4 regions of the Streptomyces sp. NPDC004732 genome follow, and region 2 is predicted to be linked to each of the others. Evidence: riboswitches for the same ligand, from Rfam matches in the RefSeq annotation. Region 2 holds a riboswitch; each other region holds the start of a gene.

Region 1 (4,570 bases), on a different contig from region 2:
TTCTTGCCGATGTTGAAGGAGGACACGGGCCGGTGGTAGCCCATGACCCGCGTCCACACCTCGCAGGCGCCCTCGCACGTCGGGCAGGTGGTGTGCTCGCCCGCCAGATAGCCGTGCCGCGGACAGATCGAGAAGGTCGGGGTCACGGTCAGATAGGGCAGGGAGAAGCGTTCCAGGGAGCGCCGCACGAGCTTGCGGCAGGCCTCGGCATCGGAGATCCGCTCGGGCATGTAGAGGTGCAGGACGGTGCCGCCGGTGTACTTGGTCTGCAGTTCGTCCTGCATCTCCAGGGCCAGGAACGGGTCGTCGGTCCATCCGACGGGCAGCTGCGAGGAGTTGGTGTAGTAGGGCCGGTCGTCCGTGCCGGCCTGCAGGATGCCAGGGAAGCGGCGCCTGTCCTCCTTGGCGAACCGGTAGGTCGTTCCCTCGGCCGGGGTGGCCTCCAGGTTGTAGAGGTGGCCCGTCCGCTCCTGGAACTCCACCATCCGCTCCCGTACGTGCGTGAGCAGCCGGACGGCGAGGGCGTGCCCTTCGGGGGTGGTGATGTCGTGGGCGTCATGCGTGAAGTTCCGGATCATTTCGTTGATCCCGTTCACGCCGATCGTCGAGAAGTGGTTGCGCAGGGTTCCGAGGTAGCGCTTGGTGTACGGGTAGAGGCCGCCGTCGATCAGGTCCTGGACGGTGACGCGCTTGATCTCCAGGCTGTCCCTGGCGAGCCCGAGCAGCCGGTCGAGGGCGCGGAAGAGGCCGCGCTCGTCGTCGGCGTGCAGGTGGCCGAGCCGGGCGCAGTTGAGGGTGACGACGCCCAGCGAGCCGGTCTGCTCGGCGCTGCCGAACAATCCGTTGCCGCGCTTGAGCAGTTCGGTGAGGTCCAGCTGGAGGCGGCAGCACATCGAGCGGATCTGGTGCGGTGCGAGATCGGAGTTGATGAAGTTCTGGAAGTACGGCAGCCCGTACTTCGCGGTCATGGCGAACAGCCGCTCGGCGTTCTCGCTCTCCCAGGGGAAGTCGGCGGTGATGTTGTAGGTGGGGATGGGGAAGGTGAACACCCGCCCCGTCGCGTCCCCGGCCGTCATCACGTCGATGTACGCGCGGTTGATCAGGTCCATCTCGGCCTGGAGCTCCCCGTACGTGAAGTCCGCCTCCCGCCCGCCGATGACCGGCACCTGGTCCCGCAGGTCCGGCGGGCACGTCCAGTCGAAGGTGAGGTTGGTGAACGGCGTCTGGGTGCCCCAGCGGGACGGGACGTTGAGGTTGTGCACCAGCTCCTGCACGTGTTGGTGGACCTCCGCGTACGACAGGGAGTCCTGGCGTACGAAAGGGGCCATGTAGGTGTCGAAGGAGCTGAACGCCTGGGCGCCCGCCCATTCGTTCTGCAGGGTGCCGAGGAAGTTGACGATCTGGCCGACGGCGGAGGAGAAGTGCCGGGGCGGCGCGGAGTCGACCCGCCCCGGCACTCCGTTGAAGCCCTCGGTCAGCAGGGTGCGCAGCGACCAGCCCGCGCAGTAGCCGGACAGCATGTCCAGGTCGTGGATGTGGAGGTCGCCCTCCCGGTGCGCGCGGCCCACCGCCTCGGGATACACCTGGTCGAGCCAGTAGTTGGCGACGACCTTCCCTGCGGTGTTGAGGATCAGTCCGCCCAGCGAATAGCCCTGGTTCGCGTTGGCGTTCACCCGCCAGTCGCTGCGGTCGAGATATTCGGTCACCGAGTCCACGGCGTCGATCTGCGTCACGTCGGCCCTCCCACGAGGCAGTACGGAAAGGAGTCCCGCCGCGCCGATGTGCGCGGGGGCGGTCGGCAGGTATCGGGCTCGGGCCGCTGTGCGGCCGCTCACCGTTGCGGGGCAGCCCCGGAATCGCACCGGGTTCCCAGTTGCCTCGGCGGACGCCCGTGAGCGCCCGCCGAACCGACTGCCGAAACACTACATCTGGTGTCATGGGCGACATGCCGGGCACAACATCTTGGGTGACGTTCGGCCCTGAGGCAGTGACTTTGGGCCCACGGCTCTGGGCCCGCCCCGCCCCTAGAGGCGGCAGCTGATCTCCATCCCGTCCTCCACGGGGAATGTGACGCTCTGGTAGCCGTTCCGGGAGTCGCGGACGTAGTCGAGGTAGGGCGCGAGGTCCGCCAGGTCGACGTCGTCGGCGATGACGAGGGTGCCGGGCGCGAGGCGTGGTTCGAGGAGTCGCAGGACGGGCAGGCACAGGTCCTTCCAGCCGTCGAGGAGGACGAAGTCCGCGGAGCCGTCGACTGCGGCGAGGGTCTCGCGGGCGTCCCCTTCGAGGACGGTGATCAGGTCGTCGAGGCCCGTCTCGGTGAACGTCCGGCGGGCGGCCGCGGCCTTGGCGGCACTCAGTTCCGTACTGATCACCCGCCCCGTCCCGTTGTCGCGCACCGCTGCGGCGAGATGGAGCGTCGAGATGCCGAAGGACGTGCCGAACTCGACGACGGTGGCGGGACGGGTGGCCCTGATCAGGTTGTAGAGGAGGCGGCCGCCCTGAGCGGAAATCGGCATGTACACCTCCGCCTTGGCGTCGGCCTGCTCCTGCGGGCCGAGGGGCGCGGAACCCTGGGGCCACGCCGCCCGGATCCGCCTGCTGGTCTCCTCGTCCCGCTCGGCGTGCCGGAACATCCGGTCGAGGGCGGAGACGACGCGGGGATCTTCGAGGGTGTTGGTGGGTGTCATGGAGCCTAGGCTAGACGCACCGTTGCGTAGCGCCTAGAGGTTCTGGCCTACTCTGACCCCAGGAGGCAGACATGGGACGAGGAAGTACGGCCGCCGCGGCGGCCGGGCCGGAACCGGCGGCACGCCACCACGGCAACAGGCACGGCCGCAGCGAACAGGCCCGGCAGGCAGTGCTTGAGGCGGCCGACGACCTCTTGGTCGAGAAGGGCTTCACCGGCGTCACCATCGAGGGCATCGCCGCCCGGGCGGGTGTCGCCAAGCAGACCGTCTACCGCTGGTGGAAGACCAAGACCGACGTCCTCCTGGACGCCTTCCTCCAGGACGCGGCCGAGGCCCTGGTCCCGCCGGACCACGGCGACCTGGCCCCGGACCTCCGCGCCCACCTGCGCCAACTGGCCCTGTTCCTCACCCGGTCCGACGCGGGCGCCGTCTTCAAGGCCCTCATCGGGCACGCCCAGCACGATCCCGCGTTCGCCGCCGCCCTGCGGTCCGGGTACCTCGACGAACAGCGCCGACGCGACCGGCTCCCGCTGGAACGCGCGGTGGAACGCGGCCAGCTCGCCGCCGGGCTCGACATGGCTGCGGAGATCGACCAGCTCGTGGGGCCGGTCTACCACCGTGTCCTGGTGACGGCGGAACCCGTCGACCAGGCTTTCACCGACCGCCTCGTCGAGGCGTTCCTGCACCGCGCGGACGCAGGGGAGATGGGGAGCAGATGACTCTGAAGGAAGGCCAGCGGGTGGTCCTTGCGGAGGACACCCGGCTGAGCGATTCGGCCGAGGTGGCGGGCGTCGTCGTCGGGTTCCTGTCCCTGGCGGCGGGCACCGGCGGGACCGTCGAGCAGGTGGTCGGCCACCAGGACGAGAGCGACGACGTGCGCGAGTACGAGCGGCTCAAGTCGCTGCTCGACTCCTTCGGGCGCGAGATGCCCACGGAGAGCAGGAGGCAGCTCGAAGAGAAGGTCGGCTCCCTGGAACCCGCGTGGACCGCCTTCCAGGAACGGGGGCCGCGCGTGAGCGTGCGGGTCCGCTTCGACAACGGATTCATCCTCGACGGGGCCCACGAGGACGTCTTCGTCCCTGCCTGAGGGCGCGTCGGGTCAGCTCCAGGCCTGGCGTTCCTGGCCGTGCGGGTCGTCGATCTGCTGCCACTCCGCGTCGATGCGCATCGTGGCCCTGCGCTCGGTGTCGTACGGATCCCAGCCGGGGTCGCCGGTAGTGGCGAACCGGATCCAGGTCTGGTGCATGCGGTCCGCGAGATCCGCCGGGGGCTTGTCCGGGCCGAGCAGGGCGGCGGGGCCGTGCAGTTGCGGCAGATGCGTGAGATCGAAGACGAAGGGCAGCTCGACCGCGTGCGTGGCGCCGAGTTCTCCGTCCAGGGCGTGCGAACGCCAGGCGAACTCGTAGGCGAAGGTCGCGGAGCCGGGGTGGGCGGCGTGGGCGGCGGCCAGGGCGCGGGTGCCCGCGCCGAACAGCGCGTCGCCCATGACGGCGGAGCGCAGTTCGCCGAACGACGCCTCGGGACGTGTCCTGCGGTACGTCTCCACGAGCCGCGTCGGGTTCGGGTGCGAGCGCGCCGCCGTGTCGTCCAGGTCCTTGGCCGTGGAGGTGGCGTATTTGTCCACGGGGACCAGGTAGAGGCGGCCCTCTTCGGTGTTGGTGCCGATGAGCAGGTCGACGTCGGAGCCGTGTCCGGTGGCGACGGCTTCGGCGGGCTGGATGTCCAGGACGAGGCTGAAGAGGCTGAGGCCGATCAGCGGGTCGTGGTGGGTGGCGGTCCGCAGGTCGATGCCCGCGAGCCTGGTGGCCGCCGCCACCAGTCGTTCGTCGGAGATGTCCGCGAAGGCGTCCACGTGCGGCTCGACGCCCAGGACCCCGGCGGCC
Region 2 (4,570 bases):
ACCTCGGGGTCGGGCAGGCCGAGGTTGAGCGGGCCGAAGGACACGTCCTGCTCGACCGAGGCGGCGAACAGCTGGTCGTCGGGGTCCTGGACGACCAGCTGGACGGTGGTCCGCAGCCGGGTCAGGCCCTTGCGGTCGTACGTGACGGGGGTGCCCTCCAGGGTCAAGTTCCCGCGGTCCGGGCGCAGACCGCCGCTGAGCAGGCGCATCAGGGTCGTCTTGCCGCTGCCGTTGCGCCCGAGGAGCGCGAGCGCGCGCCCCTCGACGACGTCGAAGTCCAGACCGCTGAGCACGGTGGGCCCGTCCTCGTACGCGTACGCCGCCGCTTGCAGGGCGACCACGGACCCGCGCGGTCCGCTGGGAGCGTCCGGCTCGCGAAGAGCCCTCGGCTCACTCATGGCAGGAACCTTTCCAGTACGAGGGTGAGGGCCACCAGGCCCACGAGAAGTGCCGCGCCTGCCGTGATGAAGGGGCGCGAGATGCGGGCCTCGGGCACGAGGACGCGCAGGGTGCCGTCGTAGCCGCGGCCCGCGAGCCCGGCCTGCAGACGGCTCGCCCGGTCGAAGGCGCGCACGAACGCGGTGGCGCCGAGACCGGCGAGGGAGCGCCAGGTGGCGGCGCGGGTGGTGTGCCCGAGCCGGGCGGCCTGCGCCTGCCGGATGCGGCTCATGGAGTCCAGGAGCAGGAAACTCATCCGGTAGGTGACGAGTGCCACGTCCACGACCGGTGCGGGCACGCCCGCTTTCACCAGGCGGGGCAGCAGGTCCGACATCGGTGTGGTGAAGGCGAACAGCAGCACGCCCAGCGAGGCGGCGGAGGTCCGCAGGAGCAGCCCGCCCGCCCGCGCCGGGCCGCCCTCCGCGAAGGTCACGAACCCGTCGGGGCCGCCGACTTGGACGAGCAGGGTGAGTGCGCCGGTGACACAGAAGCCGAGCGGCACCCGGTAGGCGCGCCACAGCTTGCGGGGCGGCACACCGGCGGGACCGAGCAGCAGGACGACTGCGGCGGCCAGGACCAGGACGGCGCCCGGCCAGGGCGGCAGCGAGATGGCGAGGATCGTGAGGCCGAGCCCGAGCACGGCCTTGTCCACGGGGTGCCGGCGGCGCCAGCGACTGCTGTGCGCCGCCGCGTCGATGGGCAGCACGCCGGGTCAGACCTGCTCGGTCTCGGCCCGGGCACCGTCCGCGTCGACCGGCTCGGCCGCCCGCTCCGCACGCGCCTGTTCCGCGCCCTGCTTGCGGCCCTTGCGCAGCCCGAAGTAGTAGGCGAGGACGCCCGCGCCGAGGGCGGCCTGCAGGGCGAAGAGCGCCGACTCGACCTCCCCGGACGGGGGTTCGTACAGCGGCGAGAACCACGGCTCGTAGTCCGGCTTGATCTCGGTGATCGCCGTCTCGGCCTGGGCGTCGGCCCCGGCGAACGGCTCCTCCTCGTCGTCGCCGAGTCCCAGCGCGATCGGCAGCACGGCGAGCGCGGCCACGATGAGGAGCAGCAGGGTGTTGATCTTCGCGTTGCGGCTCATCAGGCACTGGCCCCCGTCTGTGTCTCGGTCGGCTCGGTCGGCTTGGTCGGCTCGGTCGACTTGGTCGTCACGTCCGTCTGCTTGCGCTGCAGCAGCACGCCGAGGCGCGTGAGTTCGCCCTTGCTCGACTGCACGAGGAGCCGCATCACCAGGACGGTGAGCAGTCCTTCGCTGACCGCAAGCGGAATCTGCGTGACGGCGAAGATGCCGCCGAACTTGCCCAGGGCGCCGAGGAAGCCGCTGCTGGGGTCGGGGAACGCCAGGGCCAGCTGGACGCTGGTGACGCAGTACGTGGACAGGTCGGCGACGAACGCGCCGAAGAACACGGCGACCATGAGCGGCACGTCGTACCGCTTGAGGAGCCGGTAGACCGCGTATCCCGCCCAGGGCCCGACGATCGCCATGGAGAACACGTTGGCGCCCAGGGTGGTGAGCCCGCCGTGGGCGAGCAGCAGCGCCTGGAAGAGCAGGGTGATGGTGCCGAGCACCGTCATGATCGGTGGTCGGAACAGGATCGCCCCGAGTCCGGTTCCCGTCGGGTGCGAGCAACTGCCCGTCACGGAAGGGATCTTCAGGGCGGAAAGGACGAACGTGAAGGCTCCGGAGGCGCCGAGGAGCAGGGTGCTCTCCGGGTGTTCCTTGACTTCACGGGTCAGGGAGCGGACTCCGTGTACGACGAACGGCGCGGACGCTACGCCCCAGGCGATCGCGTGCGCCGGTGGGAGGAAACCCTCGGCTATGTGCATGGCTCGGCAGACCCTCTCCAGCACCTCGTGGATGGACAACGCGCCTTGGCCGGTCTCCTGGCTGACGGGTCGTACCGACCGGACTCCGCCTTCCCGGGCACGTGAGTACCCAGTGGCTGCCGCGAGGGCTGGAGCCGGACTTCCCGATCACAGTGGCGAGGGCCGCACCGGCATCACACCGGATTTCCCGTTCACCAAGGCGTGGCGACATTAGTGCGCAACGGACGTGCTGACAACTTGCGGGCTCGTTGCGCCGGTGGCACGCGCGAGCGCGCATACCACCGCGTGCGCCCCTGTTCAGAGGCTGTGTGCGGAAGTGGCAGGCGGTGGGGAGCGGACGCGGAAGGGGGGCGCACAGGGGGCGCAGAAGCGGGTCTGGAGCCGTCAGGTCCGGGCGTCCGGCGGCGGGGGCGGCTTCGGCGCTCCGCGCGGGGGTGCGATCTTCGCATACGCGACGGGGGATCCGGCGGCGGCCGGAACCTTCTCCGCGGCGCGGTCCGGGTCCGGCGGCAGCAGTGCGTCACGGCGGGCGCCGGGGTCCCAGCCGGTCTCCACGACGCGCTTCTGTACGACGATCGCGCCGAGGAGGACGGCCACGCCGATCAGCAGCATCAGGACGACCCCGCCGGTCTCCCCCGTCTTGGCCGCATAGCCGACGAGTGTGCCGAACCAGCCGAAGTCGGCGTCCCCGAAGGTGGTGTTCTCCTCCCCGAAGGCGCCCAGGACCTTCAGGAGCAGCGCGGGCAGGAAGGTGATGATGACGCCGTTGACGAAGGCGCCGAGCGCCGCGCCGCGGCGGCCGCCGGTCGCGTTGCCGTAGACCCCGGCCGCGCCGCCGGTGAAGAAGTGCGGGACCAGTCCTGGCAGGACGAGGGCGAGTCCGAAGGCCGGGTGGAAGATCCAGGCGAGCAGGCCGAGGCTGACGAGGCCGCCGACGAAGCTGGAGATGAAGCCGATGAGGACGGCGTTCTGTGCGTAGGGGAAGACGATGGGCGCGTCGAGGGAGGGCACCGCGCCGGGCACCAGTTTCCTGGCGATGCCCTGGAAGGCCGGGACGAGTTCGCCGAGGATCGTGCGGACGCCGAAGAGGATCACGGCGACGGCGATGCCGAACTGGAGGCCCTGCATGACGGACTGCATGACGTAGTCGCCGACGCCGCCCGCGCCCGCCGCGCCGTTCTCGCCGAAGGCCTTGAACGCCTCTTCCTTGCCCACCTTCCCGAGGAAGACCAGCGACATGATCAGGTAGATCAGCACCATGGACAGCGCGGTCGCGACCATGGAGTCACGCAGGAAGCGCAGCCCTTCGGGGAGGTCCATCTCCTCGGTGCTGCGGCTGCGACGGCCGACCAGCTGCCCCGTGGCGCCCGCCGCGATGTACCCGGCCGTGCCGAAGTGGCCGATGGCGACGCTGTCGTTGCCGGTGACGCGCTTGGTCCAGGGGTGCGCGAAGGCGGGCATGGCGACCAGCAGGATGCCGAGCAGGACACCGCCGACGACGACCACGACCCATGACGACTGGCCCGCGATGGCCAGGACCATCGTCAGCAGGGTCGCCATGAACAGCATGTGGTGGCCCGTCAGGAAGACATAGCGCAGTGGGGTGAAGCGGGCGAGCAGCAGGCTGATGGCGAAGCCGAGGATCATCAGCCAGGCGACGCGGGCGCCGTACTGCTCCTGGGCGATGCCGACGATCGCCTCGTTGGTGGGGATCACGCCGTGTGCCCCGGTGGAGCCCTGGATCATCTCGCCGAGCGGGGCGAGCGCGCCGACGACGAGGGTGGCGCCCGCCCCGATCAGCAGGAAGCCGAGCGTCGCCTTGATGGCTCCGCCGACGATCTGCCCGGCGGACTTCTTCAGCGCGATCAGGCCCGCGGCCGTGATGAGGCCGATGAGGTAGGCGGGTTGGCTGAGGATCTCGTTGACGAGAAACTCGGCGGTCGACACGAGCCAGTCCATGGTGGGTTCTTTCTCCTTGCCCGGTCTCTCGGTTCTCTCGGGTCCGTGGGCCTCAGATCAGACGTCGTAGGTGTCCCTGAGCACCCGGTCGGCCTCCGTCGCGCTGGTGAAGTCCTCGACGACCTTCACCGGGACGCCCACGTCACCGAGGGTCCTGGCGATCTCCCGCGAGGTGAGGATGGCGACGGCCTCGTTCGCCTTGCCCTTGGCCGAGATGGTGTCCGTCGCCTCGACGGTGACGTACCGGTCCCATCCCCAGCGGTCCAGGACCCCCTCGACGGTCTGCTTGAGGAACAGGCTGGTGCCGACGCCGTTGCCGCAGACGGTCAGGATCTTGTGCAGGTCC
Region 3 (4,570 bases), on a different contig from region 2:
CTCACTGTTGCCACCGTGATAAATCTTCACGACCGCTCGGCGACGCCACCCATGTCGCCGAGGGCGCTTCAGCCGGCAGACCGCCGGTAGCACTCCATCCATATCCGGGGGGATCAGGACCTGATCCGCAGCCACAACGCAGATGTGCGGGCGCGGATCAGCATGGAGAAAGGCGTCACCATGACCTCAGTGCAGGTCGAAGAGCACCACGACGGGCACGACGGCAATGGGGTCGTGCACGGCTCGTCCGGCGAGGGCGAGGGATACCAGCGCGGGCTCGGAGCCCGGCAGATCCAGATGATCGCGATCGGCGGTGCCATCGGCACCGGCCTGTTCCTCGGCGCGGGCAAGGCCATCCACAAGGCCGGACCGAGCCTCATCCTGGCGTACGCCATCGCGGGCCTCGTCATCTTCTTCATCATGCGGGCGCTCGGCGAGCTCCTCATGTACCGGCCCGTGTCCGGCTCCTTCTCGGAGTACGCACGCGAGTTCATGGGCCCGTTCTTCGGATTCGTGACCGGCTGGACGTACTGGCTCTTCTGGGTCGTCACCGGCATCACCGAAGTGACCGCGGCCGCCCAGTACATGCAGTACTGGACCCACGACTCATTCCCGCAATGGGCCTACGCGCTGGTCTTCACCGTCATCCTGTACGGCGCGAACCTCATCTCCGTGAAGCTCTTCGGTGAGCTCGAGTTCTGGTTCTCGATGGTCAAGGTCACCGCCATCATCGGCATGATCCTGATCTGCGTCGGCATCCTCACCATCGGCTTCTCCGACGCCGGTGACACCGCCACCGTGGCCCACCTGTGGAACCAGGGCGGTTTCTTCCCCAACGGCATCGGCTCCACGCTGATGACCCTGCAGATCGTGATGTTCGCCTTCCTCGCCGTCGAGCTGGTCGGCGTCACCGCGGGCGAGTCCAAGGACCCGAAGACCGTCCTGCCCAAGGCCATCAACACCGTGCCGTGGCGCATCGCCGTCTTCTACGTCGGCGCGCTCATCATGATCCTGTCGGTCGTCCCGTGGACCTCCTTCAAGCCCGGCGTCTCGCCGTTCGTCGCGGCCTTCGAGGAGATGGGTCTCGGCGTCGGCGCCGCGATCGTGAACTTCGTGGTCCTCACCGCCGCGCTCTCCTCCTGCAACTCCGGCATGTACTCCACCGGACGCATGCTGCGCGACCTGGCGATGAACGGCCAGGGCCCCAAGTTCTTCACCAAGCTCACGAAGAACGGCCTGCCGCTGATCGGCACCACGGCCTCCGCCGCGTTCATGCTGGTCGGCGTCTGGATCAACTACCAGTGGCCGGGCGAGGCGTTCAACTACGTCGTCTCCTTCGCGACCATCTCCGGCATGTGGGCCTGGATCATGATCCTGGCCTGCCAGATCCGCTACCGCCGCAAGGCCGACCGCGGCGAGCTGCCGCAGTCCACCTTCCGGGCCCCGGGCGCCCCGTACACCAGCTGGTTCGCCCTGCTCTTCATCGGCATGGTCATCGTGATGATGGGCGTCGACAAGGACGCGCGGATCTCGCTGTACGCCGCTCCGGTCTGGGCCGCGATCCTGACGGTCTCCTACCTGATCCTCAAGAGCCGCAACCCGGAGGCCGCGGCCTTCGACAAGCGCAAGATCGGCGTCTCCGGCGGGGTCTCCTCGGACGACTCCCTCTCCAAGGACTGAGGCTCCCCAAGGCCACTGTCCAGCATTCGGGCCCGCGCGTACCACACTTCGGTACGCGCGGGCCCCTCTGCTTATCCTGGCTGCCATGCTGACCATCACCCAGGCCCTCCACGACCAGATCGTCGCGCACGCGCGCCAGGACCACCCCGACGAGGCGTGCGGCGTGGTCGCGGGCCCGGAGGGCACCGGACGTCCCGAGCGGTTCATCCCGATGCTGAACGCCGCCCGCTCGCCCACGTTCTACGAGTTCGACTCGGGTGACCTGCTCAAGCTCTACCGCGAGATGGACGACCGCGACGAGGAGCCGGTGATCGTCTACCACTCGCACACCGCCACCGAGGCGTACCCCTCGCGCACCGACATCACCTACGCCAACGAGCCCGGCGCGCACTACGTCCTGGTCTCCACGGCGGACACCGACGACGCGGGCCCCTTCCAGTTCCGCTCCTACCGGATCGTGGACGGCGAGGTCGCCGAGGAAGAAGTAAAGGTCGTCGAGGCATACTGAGCTTTACTCAAGAGGGCGGCAGGAGCCAGGAAGCCGGTGCGAAACCGGCACGGTCCCGCCACTGTGACCCCACTCCGAAGCCGGGGCGGGGGAGTCAGGAACTGACCTGCCGTCCTCCTCCATGCAACGCAGGGGACGCGGAAATCCCCTGGAGGAGGCAGTTCAGCCATGTCCCGCCACACCGGCATACGCGCGCTCGCCGCGGCCGCACTGCTCGTCCCGCTCGCCGCGTGCTCCTCGTCTGACTCGGGCGATGCGGGCGGTGACGGGAAGACCGCGGCCAAGGCCGCCGGATTTCCGTACACCGTCACCAACTGCGGTGTGAAGACGACGTACGACGCACCCCCGAAGCGCGCCGTCACCATGAACCAGCACGCCACCGAAGTGATGCTGGAACTCGGCCTCAAGGACCACCTCGCGGGCACGGCGTACCTCGACGACAAGGTCCTGCCGCAGTATGAGAAGGCGTACGACTCCATCCCCGTCGTCGCCAAGGAGTACCCCTCCTACGAGAAGCTGCTCGCCGCCAACCCCGACTACGTGTACGGCGGATACGCGAGCGCCTTCCTCGCGGGCGACGGCCGCAGCCGCTCCGCGCTCGCCAAGTCCGGCATCGAGAGCCGCCTCAACGTCGAGGGCTGCGCGAAGCGGCCCGTCTCCATGGATGACGTCTACCGCGAGGTCCGCGAGGTCGGCTCCACCTTCGGGGTGCGGGCCCGCGCGGACAAGTGGGTGAGCGGCGCACAGCGCGAACTCGCCGCCACCGCCGAGAAGTCGAAGGGCAAGAAGCCCCGCTCCGTCTTCGTCTACGACAGCGGCGACAAGACCGCGTTCACCGCGGGCGGCCGCGGCATCGGCAACGACATCATCAAGCGGGCGGGCGGCCGCAACGTCTTCGCCGACGTGGACAAGTCCTTCAGCGACGCGTCCTGGGAGTCCGTCGTGAAGAACAGGCCCGAGACGATCCTGATCCTCGACTACGGCGCCACGACCGTCGCCCAGAAGAAGAAGCGCCTCCTCGACGACCCGGCCCTCCAGGACGTCCCCGCCGTCAAGAACAAGAGCTTCGCGGTGCTGCCGCTCTCGGACATGGTCACCGGAGTACGAGCACCCGAGGCGGTGAGGAAGCTGGCGGCGCAGCTGTGAGCGCGCAGAGAGTGCGGGAGATCCAGCCCGTCCGGCGTTTGAGGACGAGCCCGAAGGGCGATCGGCGGAGCTCAGGGGGGCGGCGCCTCGCCGTCCTGACGGTGCTCACCGTCGCCCTCGCCGCCGCGACGCTCGCCGGGCTCGCCCTGGGCTCCGTCAGGATCCCGACGGCCCAGGTCGTCGAGATCCTGACGGGAAGGGCGGACCCCTCCCCGTTCCGCACCATCGTCCTGGACGTGCGACTCCCGAGAGTCATCCTCGGCGCCACCGTCGGCGCAGGACTCGCCGTCATCGGCACCGTCCTCCAGGCCCTCGTCCGCAACCCCCTCGCCGACCCCTTCCTGCTCGGCGTCTCCTCGGGCGCCTCCGTCGGCGCGGTCAGCGCGATCGTGCTCGGCTCCGTCTTCGGCCTCGGCGCCGCCCTGTCGACCAGCGTCACCATCCCGGCCGCCTCCTTCGCGGGCGCCCTGATCTCACTGGTCCTCGTCTACGCCCTGGCCCGCAGCGGAGGCGGCGGCTTCGCCACCGGCAGGCTGATCCTCGCGGGCGTCGCCGTCTCGTACATCCTGACCGCGCTGACCAGCCTCATCCTGGTCACCGCCGACAGCGCGGACCACCTCAAGGAGGTCCTGTACTGGACGCTCGGCGGCCTCGGCAGTGCCCGCTGGGACATGCTCGCCCTGCCCTGCGTCACCCTGGTCCTCGGCACGGCCCTCCTGATGTCCATGGCCCGCCCCCTCGACCTGCTCCTCGCCGGTGAGGAGGGCGCCACCGTCCTCGGCCTGGACGCCACCCGATTCCGTGCCGGAGTCTTCGTCCTCGCCTCGCTCCTCACCGGCGCCCTGGTCGCCTACAGCGGGGCCATCGGATTCGTCGGCCTGATGGTGCCGCACGCCGCCCGCATGCTGGTCGGCGCCGCGCATCGCGCACTGCTCCCGGTCGTCGCGCTGATGGGCGCGGTCTTCCTGGTCGCCGCCGACCTCGCCGCACGCACCGTCGCCGCGCCGCAGGACATCCCCGTCGGCGTGCTCACCGCGCTCACCGGCGGCCCGTTCTTCCTGTGGCTGCTGAGGCGGCGCAACGAAGGAGTACCGGCATGACCCAGCCGCCCCCCGCCGGTGAACTGCGCACCGAGCACCTCTCGTACGAGGTCGAAGGCAGGCTCCTCGTGGACGCCGTCGACCTCACCGCCGACCCCGGCGAGACCGTCGGCGTCGTCGGCCCCAACGGCAGCGG
Region 4 (4,570 bases), on a different contig from region 2:
GCCCGTCACCCCGCATCAGTCACCGGACATGAGCACGGCGGGCCCCACGGGTACGTGGGCGACCTCAGGGCCGCAGCCCAGGACCGAGGAATCGGTCCTGCAGATCATCGCCCACCCCGACGACGATCTATCTGACGTCCGGCGAGTCCAACGGCGTGAACGCCCCCAGGAAGGGCACGTTCCGGGGCATGCCCCGACCCGCGCGCGACGAGCGCAAGTACGCCAAAGCGCGGCAGAACGGCATTCGCGCCGCCTACGCCGAGATGGTCACGGGACGGCCGGAGCACCCCTGGCGGCGCTCCGTCATCCCGACGGCGGGCGGCGGGCAGGCGGAGCTCGACACGTTGCAGGGGTATCCCCACATCAACCTGGTGTGGACGCTGCTGCACGAGGCGGGCAGCATCGCCGGTGACCGGCCGCACAGCCTGCACGGGCTCTGGGACGGCCGGGTCGGCGTGCTCGGCTCGCAGCTGGCGCACGAGGGTCCGGTCACCCGCGACTTCTCGTACACCGAGGAACAGCCGATCCGGACGGTGACCGGCTATCTGGAGCGGTTCCGGCCGACGCAGGTCCGGATGCAGAACCCGACGCCGGGCCGTCTGGACCGCAACCTCAAGTGCTCCGACCACCAGGACCACCGCTTCGGCGCCCGGTTCGTCCAGCAGGCGCTCGACCCCGCGTCCGGCACGTCCAAGGCCCGCACGCTCGAAACGTACTCCTGGGGAGACGCCCCGCAGGACACCTGCAAGGACTCTGCGGGCTGCGGTGACCTCAAGGTCGCCGCGAGCCCCAAGCCCCGCTGGTCGCACAGCATCCACCACGCCGGTGAGACCGGCGCCGACTGGCTGCTCGCGGGCAAGGACGACAGCCTGTGGGCCTTCGCCGTGCTGGACGGCCGGATCGCGCACTGGCACCGGCCTGGCGGCAAGGGCGGGCGGTGGAGCGCGAGCCGGTGGAAGGGGCCCGTGTTCCGGGCGGAGACCGGAATCGACACGGGCGTGCGGCCGGTGGCGCTGCCCGACGGACGTATCGCCGTCTTCGGTACCCGTACGCTGTTCGGTGACCAGCCCGCCGCATACCGCAAGGAAGTGGGATTTATCGCCCAGCAGGCCCCGGGCAAGCCCTTCGGCCCCTGGCAGTCGCTGGACAGCCCCGAGCTGTCCGGCGAGGTCGGTACGAACGACATCAGTGCGCCCGCGGTCGTGGCGCACGACGACGGCACGATGTCCGTGTTCGTGCGCGACAGCAGCCGCCGGCTGACCGCGCGCGTCCAGCGGTCCGACGGCACGTGGACTCCCTGGCGCGGCCTGGGCGGTGAGGCCGTGCACAGCGATCCGGTCGCCGCCAAGGACCGCGCCGGACGCGCCTACTTCCTTGCCGCGACCCCGCACAGCGTCCTGGCCTGGATCCAGGACGAGCCGGGCGCGGACGTGCGCGGCCCGCTGGCCACCGGCCTTCCGGCGACCACGTTGCCGTTGACCGTCCGGCCCGACGACGACGGCGTCCGGGTCTTCTACCGCATCCCCGCCTCCGGGGACGTGGGCTCCGCCCGCCTGCACGCGGACAGCCTCACGCCCTTCACGGCGGAGCCGGGCCGGGCGCGCCGGTCGTCCTCCACCGCGCACACGTCGGTGGCCGCCACCGATCTGGGCGGGGCGGGCGGCTACGGCCCGGTGAGCGTCACCGCGGACGACTGGGGCGGTGTCCTGCTCGCGGCCCGGACGGCCACGGGCGATGTCGCCACGGCCTGGGGCACGTCGGGCGTCGCAAGGAACCGGCCGCAGTGGAACCACACCGGGGTACTCCCGGCGGGCGCGCCGTCGAGCGCTCCGCTGGCGTCGGGCGGCGTCGTGCTCACCATGCTCGGCCTCGACAGCCGCCTGTACTGGACCCATGCCAGACGTGGAGGAGGTCGTCTGGCTCCCTGGCAGCCGGTGGAGTCTCCGACGGCAGGGAGGTCGAAGGCCTGATGCGGATGCCGACCCCCACACGCCTGCGTACCAACCAGAACACCCCCCAGAACACCCGGAAGCCGCTCGACTCGCGCGATCCGTTCTTCGACAACGCGAAGTTCCTCCTGATCGTGCTGGTCGCCCTCGGCCACTCCTGGGAACAGATCGTCTCCGGCACGCACACGCTGCAGGCGGTCCACACCGTGGTCTACGCCTTCCACATGCCGGCGTTCATCCTGTTGTGCGGCTACTTCTCGCAGCGCTTCACCGGCCGCCCCGACCAGGTGCGCAAACTGATCGAAGGGGTGCTGATCCCCTACCTCCTGTTCGAGGCGGCGTACTCCGCCACGTACAGCGCGGTGCGGGGCGAGCCGTACACCTTCACCCCCACGGAACCCACCTACCTCTGCTGGTTCCTCGTCGCCCTGTTCCTCTGGCGGCTGAGCACACCCCTGTGGCGGGCGGTCCGCCACCCGGTGCCGATCGCCGTGGTGGTCTCCCTCGCGGCCGGTCTCACGACGATGGGTTACGACCTGGCGCTGCCGCGCGTGCTGATGTTCCTGCCCTGGTTCGTCCTCGGCATGAACCTGCGCCCGGAGCACTTCGCCCTCCTGCGCACGAAGGCGGCCCGCCGCTGTGGCGTGGTGGCGCTGGTCTGCGCCGTGGTCGCGGCGTATCTGTGGATGCCCGCGCCCGACGAGCACTGGTTGTCCATGGACGTCGGCTACACGGAGCTCGACATCAGCTGGCCGCAGTACCTCGCCGTGCGCGTCGGCATCTTCGCGCTCAGCGCGGTGCTGGTCGCCGCGTTCTTCGCCTGTGTGCCCCGACGCCGCACGCCCTTCACCGCTCTCGGCGCCGCCACGATGTACCCGTACCTCCTGCACGGCCTGCTGATCCGCGCGGGCGAGGCGGCGGGCCTGTATCCGGTCCTGAAGGACCTGGGCGCGGTCGGCCAGGTCCTCCTCACCCTCGGCGTCGTCACCACGGTGTTCCTGCTGTCGACTCCGCCGGTGCGGAAGCTGTTCCGTCCGCTGGTGGAGCCCCGGCTGCCGCGTGGCGCCGTGCCGGTGGACGAGCGTTCGAAGTGACCTTCCGGAATCCGGCGGCCCTAGCACTGCTCCACCGCCACCCCGTAGGGTGATCGGCGCAGCTGGTTCGCCCCGTCCGCCAGACGGGAGCGTCGCAAGAGGGAACCCGGTGGGAATCCGGGACTGCCCCGCAGCGGTGAGTGGGAACGACCGCCGTCATCACGCACTGGGCCCCGACGAACGGGACCTGGGAAGCGACGGCCAGTAGGTGTCCTCCCCCGGGAGGATGCGCCCGCGAGTCCGAAGACCTGCCCGCTGTCCGTGCCCGAGCCATTCGTGCGCGGATATTCCGGTGACCTCGAGGGCGGGTCGGCGTACATAGCGAGCGGATGACCGCGCCTTGCCGCGCGAGACGGTACCCGCCGGTATGTCACTCCTTCTTGGCCACGCAGGTCTCCGGGATCCCCGGGATACGTCTCTCGAAGGAGATCTCCGTGACCACCAAGACCGCAGCCGCGGCAGCACGGGCCACCGTGTACGGCTACCCCCGCCAGGGCCGCAACCGCGAGCTCAAGAAGGCCATCGAGGGCTACTGGAAGGGCCGCGTCACCGCCGACGCCCTCCGGAGCACCGCCGCCGACCTCCGCCGCGCCAACTGGCAGGAACTCTCCGACGCGGGCATCGGCGAAGTCCCCACCGGCGACTTCTCGTACTACGACCACGTCCTGGACACCACCGTCATGGTCGGCGCCGTCCCCGAGCGCCACCGCGCCGCGGTCGACGCGGACGCGCTCGACGGGTTCTTCGCCATGGCGCGCGGCACGCAGGACGTGGCGCCGCTGGAGATGACGAAGTGGTTCGACACCAACTACCACTACCTGGTGCCCGAGCTGGGTCCCGGCACGGTGTTCACCGCCGACTCCACCAAGCAGGTCACCGAGTTCAAGGAGGCCCAGGCGCTGGGCCTGACGGCGCGGCCCGTGCTCGTCGGCCCGGTCACCTACCTCCTGCTCGCCAAGCCCGCCCCCGGGGTGGCCGCCGACTTCGACCCGCTGACCCTCCTCGACCGCCTCCTTCCGGTGTACGCAGAGGTGCTCGCCGACCTGCGCGCGGCGGGCGCCGAATGGGTCCAGCTCGACGAACCGGCCCTCGTCCAGGACCGCACCCCGGCCGAGCTGAACGCGGCCGAGCGCGCCTACCGCGACCTCGGCGCCCTCACCGACCGCTCCAAGCTCCTCGTCGCCTCGTACTTCGACCGGCTCGGCGACGCCCTCCCGGTGCTCGCCAAGGCCCCGGTCGAGGGCCTCGCCCTCGACTTCACCGAGGCCGCCGCCGCGAACCTCGACGCCCTCGCCGCGGTCGGCGGTCTGCCCGGCAAGCGGCTCGTCGCCGGTGTCGTCAACGGCCGCAACATCTGGATCAACGACCTGGCCAAGTCCCTCACCACCCTCGGCACGCTGCTCGGGCTCGCCGAGCGGGTCGACGTGGCGACCTCCTGCTCCCTCCTCCACGTCCCCATCGACACGGCCCTCGAACGGGACATCGAGCCGCAGATCCTGCGCTGGCTCGCCTTCGCCCGGCAGAAGA

What was found. Region 2 has a riboswitch for cobalamin ahead of ABZV77_RS39375 (energy-coupling factor ABC transporter permease). Riboswitches for the same ligand answer to the same signal wherever they lie in the genome.
Region 1: another riboswitch for cobalamin. It lies ahead of ABZV77_RS15085 (ribonucleoside triphosphate reductase); the one in region 2 lies ahead of ABZV77_RS39375 (energy-coupling factor ABC transporter permease).
Region 3: another riboswitch for cobalamin. It lies ahead of ABZV77_RS33305 (ABC transporter substrate-binding protein); the one in region 2 lies ahead of ABZV77_RS39375 (energy-coupling factor ABC transporter permease).
Region 4: another riboswitch for cobalamin. It lies ahead of metE (5-methyltetrahydropteroyltriglutamate--homocysteine S-methyltransferase); the one in region 2 lies ahead of ABZV77_RS39375 (energy-coupling factor ABC transporter permease).

Annotation. Positions count from the first base shown of each region.
Region 1 covers NZ_JBEXJR010000004.1:612,749-617,318, reverse strand. Annotated here, with positions in the region: gene ABZV77_RS15085 (ribonucleoside triphosphate reductase) at 1-1,733, opposite strand, end outside; cobalamin riboswitch at 1,780-1,927, opposite strand; gene ABZV77_RS15080 (class I SAM-dependent methyltransferase) at 2,025-2,687, opposite strand; gene ABZV77_RS15075 (TetR/AcrR family transcriptional regulator) at 2,759-3,406, shown strand; gene ABZV77_RS15070 (hypothetical protein) at 3,403-3,774, shown strand; gene ABZV77_RS15065 (carboxylesterase family protein) at 3,787-4,570, opposite strand, start outside.
Region 2 covers NZ_JBEXJR010000021.1:19,172-23,741, forward strand. Annotated here, with positions in the region: gene ABZV77_RS39360 (ATP-binding cassette domain-containing protein) at 1-398, opposite strand, end outside; gene cbiQ (cobalt ECF transporter T component CbiQ) at 395-1,144, opposite strand; gene ABZV77_RS39370 (energy-coupling factor ABC transporter substrate-binding protein) at 1,151-1,519, opposite strand; gene ABZV77_RS39375 (energy-coupling factor ABC transporter permease) at 1,519-2,265, opposite strand; cobalamin riboswitch at 2,295-2,479, opposite strand; gene ABZV77_RS39380 (PTS ascorbate transporter subunit IIC) at 2,650-4,224, opposite strand; gene ABZV77_RS39385 (PTS sugar transporter subunit IIA) at 4,282-4,570, opposite strand, start outside.
Region 3 covers NZ_JBEXJR010000012.1:240,498-245,067, reverse strand. Annotated here, with positions in the region: gene ABZV77_RS33315 (amino acid permease) at 181-1,680, shown strand; gene ABZV77_RS33310 (M67 family metallopeptidase) at 1,766-2,188, shown strand; cobalamin riboswitch at 2,185-2,313, shown strand; gene ABZV77_RS33305 (ABC transporter substrate-binding protein) at 2,357-3,334, shown strand; gene ABZV77_RS33300 (iron ABC transporter permease) at 3,373-4,434, shown strand; gene ABZV77_RS33295 (ABC transporter ATP-binding protein) at 4,431-4,570, shown strand, end outside.
Region 4 covers NZ_JBEXJR010000001.1:835,035-839,604, forward strand. Annotated here, with positions in the region: gene ABZV77_RS03450 (PIG-L family deacetylase) at 189-1,970, shown strand; gene ABZV77_RS03455 (acyltransferase family protein) at 1,970-3,043, shown strand; cobalamin riboswitch at 3,090-3,314, shown strand; gene metE (5-methyltetrahydropteroyltriglutamate--homocysteine S-methyltransferase) at 3,478-4,570, shown strand, end outside.